DNA from 3 places in the Lysinibacillus sp. NPDC096212 genome. Region 1 is predicted to be linked to each of the others. Evidence: riboswitches for the same ligand, from Rfam matches in the RefSeq annotation. Region 1 holds a riboswitch; each other region holds the start of a gene.
The links. Region 1 has a riboswitch for S-adenosylmethionine ahead of metK (methionine adenosyltransferase). Riboswitches for the same ligand answer to the same signal wherever they lie in the genome.
Positions count from the first base shown of each region.

Region 2: it holds a riboswitch for S-adenosylmethionine, as region 1 does, so the genes downstream of both, ACIQ7T_RS11680 (Na+/H+ antiporter NhaC family protein) here and metK (methionine adenosyltransferase) in region 1, are expected to answer to the same signal.
Region 3: it holds a riboswitch for S-adenosylmethionine, as region 1 does, so the genes downstream of both, ACIQ7T_RS12810 (MetQ/NlpA family ABC transporter substrate-binding protein) here and metK (methionine adenosyltransferase) in region 1, are expected to answer to the same signal.

Region 1 covers NZ_JBIWFQ010000002.1:28,542-32,832, forward strand. Annotated here, with positions in the region: gene pckA (phosphoenolpyruvate carboxykinase (ATP)) at 1-658, opposite strand, end outside; SAM riboswitch class I at 1,425-1,544, shown strand; gene metK (methionine adenosyltransferase) at 1,939-3,135, shown strand; gene ACIQ7T_RS01915 (gamma carbonic anhydrase) at 3,294-3,812, opposite strand; gene ACIQ7T_RS01920 (alpha/beta hydrolase) at 3,949-4,291, shown strand, end outside.
Region 2 covers NZ_JBIWFQ010000010.1:19,638-23,928, forward strand. Annotated here, with positions in the region: gene ACIQ7T_RS11680 (Na+/H+ antiporter NhaC family protein) at 406-1,686, opposite strand; SAM riboswitch class I at 1,795-1,902, opposite strand; gene ACIQ7T_RS11685 (hypothetical protein) at 2,142-2,489, opposite strand; gene crcB (fluoride efflux transporter CrcB) at 2,520-2,849, opposite strand; gene crcB (fluoride efflux transporter CrcB) at 2,846-3,208, opposite strand; gene ACIQ7T_RS11700 (VOC family protein) at 3,757-4,182, opposite strand.
Region 3 covers NZ_JBIWFQ010000011.1:90,682-94,972, reverse strand. Annotated here, with positions in the region: gene ACIQ7T_RS12825 (alpha-hydroxy acid oxidase) at 1-5, opposite strand, end outside; gene ACIQ7T_RS12820 (methionine ABC transporter permease) at 19-690, opposite strand; gene ACIQ7T_RS12815 (methionine ABC transporter ATP-binding protein) at 683-1,708, opposite strand; gene ACIQ7T_RS12810 (MetQ/NlpA family ABC transporter substrate-binding protein) at 1,814-2,647, opposite strand; SAM riboswitch class I at 2,738-2,842, opposite strand; gene ACIQ7T_RS12805 (pyridoxal phosphate-dependent aminotransferase) at 3,030-4,199, opposite strand.

The sequences.
Region 1 (4,291 bases):
CTGAGCAATGCATTGAAAGGATGCCTTGTTGTGGTAACAAGTAGTTCATAATACCAAAAATAGATTTTTTGATTTCACCAGCGTATTCAGTACCACCGATTAGGATAATTTTCTTTTCAAGTGATACAATGATGAATGTTTCAGAAGCAGTGCCATCAATAGCAGGATCTGCTTTAAAGTTAGGAGCTGAAATAACTGTGAAGTCAGCAACATGAGAAGCTAATTCTTCTTTAGTTGGACGGATAAATAATTGATGGGCGAAAAGATTGTGCCAAGCATATTCATTGATTACTTGGATGCTTAATTGCGAATCTTTGTCAGCACCAGCAAAGCCTTTGAATACGAATAATTCGTCACGTTCTTTTAAATATTTTACTACTTTTACATATAAGTTATCGAACACTTCAGAAGAAATTGGTCGGTTAACTTTTCCCCAGTCAATTTTATCTTTTGTGCTATCTTCTTCTACCGTATATTTATCTTTAGGTGAACGACCAGTGTATTTGCCAGTTTCTGCACGAACTGCGCCATCTACTGTTAACATAGCTTCACCACGAGAAGTAGCCTTTTCAGCTAATTGTGGTACTGAAAGTTGAACATTAATGTTACCGCCGCTTAATAATTCCTTCAGTTCGTTTGCAATTTCTACTGAATTCATCGATTAAATACCATCCTTTTTTATAGTATTCCCTAGAGTTTGAGGGAGATTTTCTTAATTTCAAAAATAGTATAACACAATTGCTTAAATAATCTATACTAATTCAGAAATTATTTTTCAGATTTTATTACTTTTCAAGAAAACGACAAAAAGTAAATTGATTTGTTTTGATAATGCTTTTTACCCTATTTATAATAAGTGATCACACATTCACTTTCGACACAGCAAAAATTGTGTTTGGAAGCTTTGGGCTAACATGGGGTTCGCACAGGATGTGAAGTTTTAGCTTGCTTTTTATTAGTTGGAGCTTGTCTTCGACTGAAAAGGGGCTACAATCATATTCATCCACCACATGTTCTGTAGCTAACGCTTTGCTTTTGCTACAAAATGTGCTGTAAAGGGTTACACATATGTTAACACATGATGTAAGGTGGAGAGTAGGGATTATTTTGTTTTAAATTACAGTATAATCCAAATTTGTTTCTATATAAATCCGATACTTTCTTTATAAGAATACAATCAATTATGTCTTGGCATAATTGTAACTGTCGCTTTACTTTCGCTACAGATAAACAATGCGTCCGGAATCTGCTTTGTGCTTGGGCCTGACAATGTTTTTTGCGCGAAAGCGTAGCGTCAGCAAAGGGTTTTAGTCTGTGCGAAAGCGAAGCGACAGCAACAGCACGATGTTGGACACCCGCTGAAAGAAGTTAAAAATATTTGACAATGTTCGACCTTTTACGTATTATGAGATATTGAACGGATACTCTTATCCCGAGCTGGTGGAGGGTCAGGCCCTGTGAAACCCGGCAACCTGCATGAACTATTTCACGACATGCGCTGGTGCCAATCTGATGCAAGGGGAAACTCCCTTGAACGATAAGAGTGAAAGGTCCGAAGTCATTATTCCTTTCCTCATGTTAAGTAAGCGTGAGAAAAGGATTTTTTTATTGTTAAAAACGAATTAAAGGTAAGTATACAGTCCTTTCCTTATTATAATGACGGATCTTTCAAAAATCCTCGTGTTAAAAGAAGCAGCTGTTTATTTGTGCGGAAGCGTAGTGACAGCAACAACTGTTTTACTGTGCGAAAGTGCAACGACAGCAACAAATGTTTACTGTGCGAAAGTGCAACGACAGCAACAAATGTTTAATGTGCGAAAGTGCAACGACAGCAACAATGGCTTGAGAGTTCAATCCTTAGGGGCGAACTTGACATGGGTAATGAGTACCGTATTAATTCGCAAATATTATTTGTAAAAGTAATAGGAGGAAAATCAAATGACAAACCGTCGACTGTTTACATCAGAAAGTGTAACAGAAGGACATCCAGACAAAATTTGTGACCAAATCTCGGATGCCATTTTAGATGCTATTTTAGCAGAAGATCCAAACGCGCGTGTAGCGTGTGAAACAACAGTAACAACAGGCTTAGCATTAGTAGCTGGAGAAATTACTACTTCTACTTATGTAGATATTAAAGGTATCGTTCGTGATACTGTAGCAGAAATCGGTTATACACGTGGGAAATACGGCTTTGATGCTGAAAACCTAGCAGTTCTTGTTGCTATTGGCGAGCAATCACCTGATATTGCTCAAGGTGTTGACCAAGCATTAGAGGCGCGTGAAGGCTCTATGACAGACGCTGACATTGAAGCAATTGGCGCAGGTGACCAAGGTTTAATGTTCGGTTATGCATGTAACGAAACGCCAGAGCTTATGCCATTACCAATTAGTTTAGCGCATAAATTAGCTCGTCGTTTAACGGAAGTACGTAAATCTGGTGAACTAGCATATTTACGTCCAGATGGAAAAACGCAAGTAACGGTTGAATATGATGAAAACAATGTACCAGTACGCGTTGATACGATTGTAATTTCAACACAGCATGATGAAGAAGCTACACTTGAGCAAATTCAAGCAGACTTAAAAGAATTCGTTATTGCTCCAGTTGTTCCAAGTGAATTACTAGATGCCGATACTAAATATTTCATCAACCCAACTGGCCGATTCGTAATTGGTGGTCCTAAAGGGGATGCTGGTCTAACTGGACGTAAAATCATCGTTGATACATACGGTGGCTATGCACGTCATGGTGGAGGTGCTTTCTCAGGTAAGGACGCAACTAAGGTAGACCGTTCAGCAGCATATGCAGCACGCTATGTGGCGAAAAATATCGTAGCTGCTGGTTTAGCTGATCGAGCTGAAGTACAACTAGCTTATGCGATTGGTGTTGCTCAACCTGTATCTATTGCTGTTGATACATTTGGAACAGGAAAAGTTACGGAAAGTGAAATTGTAAAATGGGTACGCGAGCTATTCGATCTACGCCCAGCGGGGATTATTAAAATGCTAAACCTTCGTCGTCCTATTTATAAGCAAACTGCCGCATATGGCCACTTCGGTCGTACAGATTTAAATGTACCTTGGGAACAAACAGACAAAGCTGACGCATTAAAAGAAAAAGCAGGTTTATAAACTATTCAGCTAAAGCAATGAAGTAGCTGGGGAAATATTTTAAAATACTATTACAGAAAGGGGCTTAACATTAATTTAGCCCCTTTCGCTGTTTTTTAACGAAAAAAATAAGCTCCTATATTGCTCGGTTGCCCAAGCAATCGTGGAGCTGCTTTACATTAATTTTTTGGTTGAAGAGATTTATAGTATTGACCCTTTTCTACATATTCACGTATGATGCGTTCCATATCTTCTTTATCTTCATCGTTTAATTCTCTTACAACCTTTGCAGGACGGCCTAGTGCTAAACTATTTGGAGGAATGACTTTGCCTGGAGGTACTAGACTACCCGCCCCAATGAATGCACCCTCTCCAATCTCCGCTCCGTCTAATACTATAGAGCCCATACCTATTAAGGCTTTTTTTCGAATCGTACAACTATGTAAAGTTACTTGATGTCCAACTGTTACTTCATCTTCAATAATTAGTGGATATTTGGGGCTTTGATGTAAGCAACAGAGGTCTTGAATACTAACTCTTTTTCCTATAATTGTTGGTGATACATCTCCTCGAATAACTGTGTTAAACCAAATTGTTGTTTCAGCACCTATTGTAACGTCGCCGGTAACGGTTGCATAATCAGCAATAAAAACAGAAGGGTCAATATTGGGTTTTTTACCTTTAAATGGATAGATCATGAGGATCGCCTCTTTTCTTTCTTTGATGTAATATTATCGTATCAAATACGCAACTTGATGGAAATATAAAATTAAAATGATCAAGATATTACGATATAATCATTGTGTAATTATTTTTTTAGGAGGACTATGTGAAATGTGGAAATGGGAAGCTGATGGACAAGCAAAGGCTGTGGTTGCTATTCTTCATGGTGCATATGAAAATCACCGTTGGTATGCATGGCTTATAGAAAAACTTAGATTGGAAGGCTTCCACATAGTCATGGGGGATTTACCTAATCATGGAGTAAATGTAGGATATTCAAGTGTTCACGATGAAGATTTTAAAGAATACAACAAATATACAAGGCATTTAATCGAGAATGCTTTTTCGTATAATTTACCTGTCTTTTTAATAGGACATGGACTTGGTGCGACTCTATTACTACATACCATGCAAAAAAGAAAATATGAATGTGCAGGAATTATTTTAACTTCAC
Region 2 (4,291 bases), on a different contig from region 1:
TCCAACCTTTTCGTATAGATCAAAGAATGATTTTGTTTTTAGGAAGGTTAGTTTCAGACATAGCCGAGGTTGATTATGTAGGTACAGCCCTTACTTTTCAAATGTGTATTGGTTTCTTACTTACTATATTTTCAATAAATCTAATCCCTATTATACTGAGGATCATTGGATGGGAGTGGATCTTTACAATATTAGCGATTGGACCTATTCTTGGAATTGGATTTATGTTCAAATATAGACGCTACGAAATAACTAATGAGAAAGTGTAATTGTAACTTTTAAGTATTATCTCTATCACAAAAAATGAATAGCCTCAAATAAAAAATCCAATCGTTTTGATTATTTCTTTCAAAACAATTGGATTATTTTAATGGTAAAACAATATTTTTTTTTAAGTGATGAAGCTCAGGCTTTCTTTTCTTTCGGGTATCCGATGAGGATAGCAATGGTTCCGCAAATTCCTATAAGGACTGGATAGAAAGAGTATTGCAGCATGCTCACTGGCGATATTCCGGCTACGCTTGCGGCTGCCAGGAATTGGGCTCCGTATGGCAGTAGACCTTGGATCGTACAGGAGAAAATATCTAATATACTTGCGGATTTTCTCGGCTCAATCTCATACTGTTCAGCAATATTTTTTGCAAGTGGACCAGCAATTAAAATAGCAATCGTATTATTGGCCGTAGATAAATTTGTTAAACCCACTAGGCCGGCAATGCCAAATTCAGCACCTTTTTTCGATTTAATCCTTTTTGTTGCAAGGTGAAGTAGAAAGTCAATCCCTCCGTTAAACTTAATAACCTCCACCATTCCAGCTATTAATATCGCAAGGAATGCCATTTCATACATGCCTGACATTCCTTCGCCGATCTTTTGAAAAAGGCTCATTAAGTGATAGCTGCCATCCGCTAAGCCAACAGCCCCGGCAAGAACAATCCCAGATGCCAGAACAAGGAAAACATTCATTCCAGCTAACGCTAAAATAATAACCAAAACATAGGGAACAATTTTTACCCAACTATAGCTTAAATGCTCCACTTGTGCAGTTTCACCCATTGTGATAACTCCTAAAATAAGGCTCGTTACAATAGCTGCCGGCAACACAATCCAAAAATTCACCTTAAATTTATCCTTCATTTGTGCACCTTGTGAACGAACGGCAGTAATTGTTGTATCTGAAATAAAAGATAAATTATCGCCAAACATCGAACCGCCAACAATCGCTGCCATTACTAAAGCCATGGAAAGGTCGATATGCTCGCTTATCCCAACTCCAATTGGAGCCAGTGCAACAATCGTTCCCACCGATGTACCCATTGATAGGGAGATAAAGCAGGCGATGATGAACAAGCCTACGACAAGTAAGTTTGGCGGAACGACCGATAAAGCAAAGTTTACAGTGGAGTCCACTGCCCCCATGCCTTTTGCTACCGCTGAAAAGGCACCAGCCAAGAGAAAAATAATGACCATCAGCATGACATTTAAGTTTCCTGCGCCTTTGCAAAAAATATCAACCTTTTGCGCAAACGATTCTTTTCGATTCATTGCCAAAGCCACAGCGCCTGAAATAGAAATGGCTACAATGACAGGGAAGGCGTAAAAATCACCTGTAATAACCCCTGAACCAATAAATAAAATTAAAAAAACAACAAATGGGATCAGCGCCCATGGATTCTCTTTCTTCATGTCTACCTCCAAAAAATAAAATTGGACACGTCTTTTGTCCATTCTTTTTACGATAAAAAGGCCTCTTCTTGTAACAACAAGAAGAGGCCTTATATCTATAAAACACTCCTCTTATCTATCAAGCCTTTGCCTGCTGGATTTGGCACAGTAACTTAAATCATAAGTTCCGCTGCCGAGATTTCATCGGGCCAGTCCCTCCATCTCTCTTGATAAGAAGCAAATATATTATTTTTTTTCACAATAATAAATATTATAATAAAAAGTCGATTTTTGCAACATATTTTTAATCAAGCTTGGTTTAAAAGCTATATTAATTAAGGAAATTGAACAAGTAAGAGGTTTAGAGGATAGGAAAGCGTGAATTTTTGGTGTCGCTGTTTTTACGCAGCACAACTTGATTTAACAACTGAAAGGGGGAAAAAGGAGGCGCCCTTAGAATTGGAGGGGCGCCTCACCTAAAACATTTGTGGTAAAAATTCCGTCATAAAGCGTTGATTTTTACGTAGCCATATTTTTAAAATCATACGATGTGTTAGGAGGCGTTGTCTTTTTTGTGGTCTAGCCTTTGCTTCTATTAAACTTTGTAGTAGAGTGCATGTTTCTGTTGCCAATCCTTGAGGATCAACGAGGACGTCAAGTTTATAATCAATTAACTGAGCAGCCTGAACCTTTGCAAGTAATTGTGCAAAGCGAGTATTCATTTCTGGAAAGTTTTCTTCTAGTTCTAAGTCGATTAAAGTATATAATGTTTGTTCAATTTCAGCTTCGAGCGCTTGTAATTGTTCAATGGACGGCTGTGTCAAAAAATCACCTCTAGTATTTCAAAAATGCTGCTACACAAGGACAAAGCCAAGTGCCGCGAAAAGTAAACCGAATAAAACTGTAGTGCATATATAAATAATCGCTTGCCTCCATTTTTTCTGCTCTAAGAGTTGCAAACATTCAAAACCAAATGTTGAAAAGGTCGTATATGCTCCTAAAAAACCAAGCCCTATAAACTGCCAAATCCAATCATTTGGATGTAATGCAAATAGAAAGCCAAGTGCAAAAGAACCTGTTATATTAATAAAAAATGTTGCCCATGGGTATGTATGGACAATCAATCTTCCTAGATAAAATCTTGTTAGTGCACCCAAAAATCCACCGATACCAATCATTATCATACGAAGCGCCCCTTTGCTAGTTTAAATCCTAGCCATGCACAAGCTAAACCGCCAAAAACACTTACAAAAATATAAAGAACGGCTTGTAGCCATTTACTATCCTGCAAAAGTAATAGCGTTTCTAAAGAAAATGTTGAAAAGGTTGTAAAAGCACCAAAAAAGCCAGTACCAATTCCTATAATAACAGGTGTTCGCTTTGTAAACGTTGTAAATAGCCATGCTAAACAAAAGCAGCCAATTAAGTTCATACAAAGTGTCGCAAATGGAAAACCACCGTTATTTGAAAGTACTAGACCAAGGCTATATCGACAGATGGCACCCAAAAATCCGCCGATTCCAACAGCTAAAAATGATTTCAAAGTAAAGACTCCTTATTAAAATGTCTATATTAAAAAGTGTATCATGAGATACCCATTTTAGATAATAGTTAGGCGTTAAATTAAAGTTGGGTGATAAATTAAAAAAGTTAGGCGATAAATTTAAAAATTAGGGCGATAAACCTTGAAATTGTTCCGATAAATTGATTTGGACCCTATCGAACTAGCTTTGTTCGACAGGGTCTTCCAGCGATGTTTCAATAACATGTTTTAATTGAAAAATAGAAGATTGTTGACTTTCGCTCTTCTTGAAAATAAAGACAGTTTCTATTATTTCGTTTAACTGCGGCAAACCATAATAGTAAATGTTGGAGTAGTAGTAAAGGTTAATTAGTTAACACAGCCAATCGTATTGTCTATTTGTAGGAATCAAGGACACTTCTTACCGATTTTATTTCCTTCATCGTAAAAGGAACTTGATTCTTTTAGCCACTCTGCCATCGCACGTGTATACATATAGCATCTGCTTCACACAAGTAGTGTAACAGATGAACTTGTTTCTGCTGTTGCAATCATGTCATAATTTATTACTATGATTGATTATTAACATTGTCAATGACAGTATCGAAGTCTTTATTGGAATCGACACTTTCAGTTATTGTAAAAACATAACCATCTGGATCTTCTATCGTTAATTCTTTTGCATTCCATGGTTGAACTGTCGGCTGTTGAATGATTTTCGTTTTATTTTCTAGTGCAGCCAGATAAATACTATGAATATTATTAGAGAAAACATTAATAATGACAGAGTTAGAAGTGCTGACTTCTTCATCCTTTAATAACATTAAATCTTGATACTTGGCTCCTCTCAAATGTGTCATGGAAGTTGTTCCGTTCGCATCTGGGAAATCAAATACCGAATTGAAATTGAGTACGTTTGCATACCATTCCTTTGATTTTTCAATATTTCTTACTTTTAGCTTTACGAATAAGGGCATTTGATAAAATTCATTCATGTTTATTTCCTCCTTTAGGTTCATACAAACTAACCATAAAGGCTTACGTTGCGTTAAAGTCAATACAAAAAGTTATAGGTTTGAAATTCTAAATTTAAGGTGCCTAGTT
Region 3 (4,291 bases), on a different contig from region 1:
GTCATCATAATCCTCCTACTAATCTTTTTTTAACTTCGCAGCAAAGCGGTTACCTATTGATTGAATAATCTGAACAAGAATGATTAAGATAAACACTGTCGCATACATTACATCGACCTCATAGCGTAAATGACCGTAACGGTATGCGAGATCACCTAGACCACCAGCACCAACCATTCCTGCCATTGCTGTTGCTCCTATAAGACCGATTGTGGCAATCGTTAAACCTAAAATAATGGATGGGCGCGCCTCTCGTAATAAGACATTCCAAATAATATGACGACGTTTAATACCCATTGCTGTATAAGCTTCCACCACACCTGGATCAACTTCTAAAAGTGCCGTTTCCATAAGTCGCGCAATATAAGGCGTTGTATAAACAACAAGCGGTACAATAACACCTTTTACACCAATAGTTGTGCCGACGATTAGCTTCGTAAACGGTAAAATGAAGAATAGTAAAATAATGAACGGTACAGAGCGGATAATATTAATAAATAAATTGAAAAATTGATAGAGAAATTTATTTTCAAACGATTGTCCTGGGCGAGTTAAAACAATTAAAAGCCCTAATGGGATCCCTATTAAAATAGAGAAAAATAATGAAATCCCGACCATTTGGAAGGTTTCGATAATGGATTTCCCAATAACATCTGACCAATCTGCAAAGAAGCTTTGAATGCTATTCATTTAATTCGCCTCCTAATTCCTCAACGCTTACTCCGTTTTCTGTAAAATACTTAAGTGCTTTTTCTACGATATGTGCTTCACCGTGTAGATGCACGACAATATTACCGACAATGCCGTTTTTTAATTCAATGATATTGGCGGTTAAAATATTCGGTTGAACATCATAAACTTTACTCACTTCTGCTAGTAATGGTTTCCCTGTACTTTCACCAAGGAATGTTAAACGAATAACACTTCCTGAAACATTTAATTGCTCGATAAGGGAAGGGGATAAATTACGTTGAGAAATGGTATTTAAAAACTTTCGTGTCGTTGGATGCTGAGGCTTTGAAAATAGGTCTATAGCAGAGCCGTATTCCACAACCGCCCCTGATTCAAGAACAGATACATCGTCGCAAATTTTTTGAATAACATTCATTTCATGTGTAATGAGTAAAATAGTGATGCCTAGCTCGCGATTAATTTTCAAGAGAAGCTCAAGAATGGCGTCAGTTGTTTCGGGGTCGAGTGCACTTGTCGCTTCATCACTGAGCAAAATCTCAGGCTCTTGGGCAAGGGCACGTGCAATAGCGACACGTTGCTTTTGACCACCTGAAAGCTGGCTAGGATAGCTATCTAATTTCTCTGTTAGGCCAACAATTTCTGCATATTTTGCAACGCGTTTTTTCACTTCGGAGTCGTTATAGCCTAGAAGCTTTAATGGTACCGAGATATTGTTGTAAACAGTCGCTGTTTTTAAAAGGTTAAAATGCTGGAATATCATCCCGATTTTTTGACGAGTTTTGCGAAGGTCGTTTAGAGAAAGGGAAGTAATATCTACATGATCGATTAATACCTTTCCTGTTGTTGGACGTTCTAATAAATTGACACAGCGAATAAGAGTACTTTTTCCTGCACCACTGTAGCCAATAACCCCATGAATTTCACCTTTTTTGACATGCAAGTTAATACCATCTACTGCTTTGACGATACCATTTTTAGTTTTAAATTCTTTTGTTATATTTTCTAGTTGAATCATACGGTGATATCTCCTTTCTTAGTCCTTCTATAAATCAAGAATCTGCTAGCTTTCCTGTAGGAGTCCCGCAGATTCTTGATTTTATGAATGGTCCTTAATCGTCACTTACCAGCTTGGAATTACAGAGCCTTGGAATTCTTTTTCAATAAAATTGCGTACCTCATCAGATTGATAAGCTTCAACAAATTTTTTGATCGTTGGGTCATCTTTGTTTTCGGCACGTACTACAATGTAATTCACATATGGAGAGTCCGTAGATTCTAAAAGAATGGAGTCTTTTTTAGGATTAATGCCAGCATCAAGAGCGAAGTTTGTATTAATAGCTGCTACATCTACTTCACTAAGCTGTTTTGGAATTTGTGCAGCCTCTAATTCAATGAATTTCAAATTCTTTTTGTTTTCTTCCACATCGCGAATAGATGCTGTTAAGTCTGCACCGTCTTTTAATTTAATATAGCCCGCCTCTTGAAGGACAAATAGAGCACGAGCCCCGTTTGTTGGATCATTTGGTAATCCGAACGTTGCACCATCAGGAACGTCATCAAATGATTTATATTTCTCAGAGTATATGCCTAGAGGATTTAAAATTGTTTTTCCAACTGGCACTAAATCTGTATTGTGATCTTTGTTAAATGTCTCGAGGAATGGCTTGTGTTGATAACTGTTTACATCAAGATCGCCCTCTGCTAACGATGTATTTGGTAAAACATAATCAGAGAAAGATTTTACTTCTACCTCTAAGCCATTTTCTTTGGCAACTTTTGCTACAACCTCAGCAATTTGTTCGTGTGGACCAGAAGTTACACCTACTACAATCTTATTTTCATTAATAGCCTTACTTTGACTATCCTTACTATTTTCTTTAGTACCACAGCCTACTAATGCTGCTACTAATGTGAGACTTGCTAAACCTAATAAAATTTTATTTTTCTTTTTCATGAAACATACCTCCAAAGTTTTTTTATCGGTTTTTGAAAATAAAAAAAACTCTCTTAAAAAAATTAAGAGAGGCTCATAAAAAAGTGTCCTCTCTTATCTTTCAAACGATGATCGTTTGCAGGATTTAGCACCTTCCTTAAAAAAGGAGGTTGCCGAGCTTCATAGGGCCAGTCCCTCAGCTACTCTTGATAAGAGATTTATAATATTTTTTTGTAAATCCGATAGAACTAATATAAATTATAGGATATAGTAAGTCAATTGAATTTTTAAAATTTTTTATTTTGTTATAATATTTAGTTGCGAAAGAATCCGCAAGAAAGAGACAAAACTGTTCCCATAGCAAGTTTGAGCTAATGGAACAGTTTTTCGGGTAGAGTCTACTTCATGAGTTAAATAAGTTTAATTTTTCAATTCTACTGATCGCTTCACGTAAGCGGTCTTCGCTAACAAGTAAGCCAACCCGCACATAGCCTTCACCATATTGACCGAAGCCATTGCCTGCAGCTACTGCGATATCAGCTTTGTCGAGCAATAAATCGGCAAATTGTTCACTCGTAAAACCTAATGGAACAGGGAGCCATGCAAAGAAAGAGCCTCTCGGTGCTGTTACTTGCCAACCAATTCGCTGAGCTTCTTCGATCAGTACGTTTCGTCGACGCTCATAAGTCGCACTTAGCTTATCCACGCAACTCTGGGAAGCAGTAAGTGCAACTGCCGCGGCTTGTTGCACGGCAGGGAATTGACTACAAAATAGATGATCTTGAATAAGGTTAATGGCTGCAACAATATCAGGGTTACCAACTGCAAAACCAATGCGCCAGCCTGCCATATTATACGTTTTGGATAATGTATACATTTCGATACCGACATCTTTTGCACCGTCAGCTTGCAGGAAGCTGATAGGTTTATTGCCGTCAAATCCAATCGCCCCGTAGGCAAAATCATGTGCTACGATAATATTGTGCTCTTTTGCAAAGCGTACTGTTTCCTCGAAAAATTCAAGTGTTGCAGTACCGCCAGTTGGGTTATTCGGGTAATTCAAGTAAAGCATCTTCGCCTTTTCTTTTACTGCATCGGATAAAGCATTATAATCAGGCAGAAAATGATTTTCTGCAAAAAGAGGCATAACTTCAAAATTAACATCACCTAATACGACACCTGATAAGTAATCTGGATATCCAGGATCGGGTAATAGCATAGTATCACCGGGGTTTAAAACGGCTAACGGTAACTCAACAAGACCAATTTTCGTACCACCAAGAATAGCTACTTCTGTGTCAGGATCAATGTCAACATTGTATTCGCGTTTGTAGAAACTTGCAGCTGCTTGGCGTAATTCTGCTATGCCACGAAATGGAGAGTATTTATGATTTTGAGGATTTTCTGCCGCCTCCTGCAATGCTTTAATAATATGTGGAGGAGTGGGTTGATCTGGATTACCTTGACCAAGATTAATAACATCACGCCCTTCAGCAAGAGCAGCGTTTACTTTTTGCACAAGTGCTGCAAAAAATTGAGTTGGAAGTAGCTGTAGTTTTTTTGAGAATTCCATGCATGTCCACCTTTTTCAGAATATAATAATTATTAAAGATATGATGCACATAATATTACTTTTTTTAGTAATTGTCTAGAGCCCAATAGTTT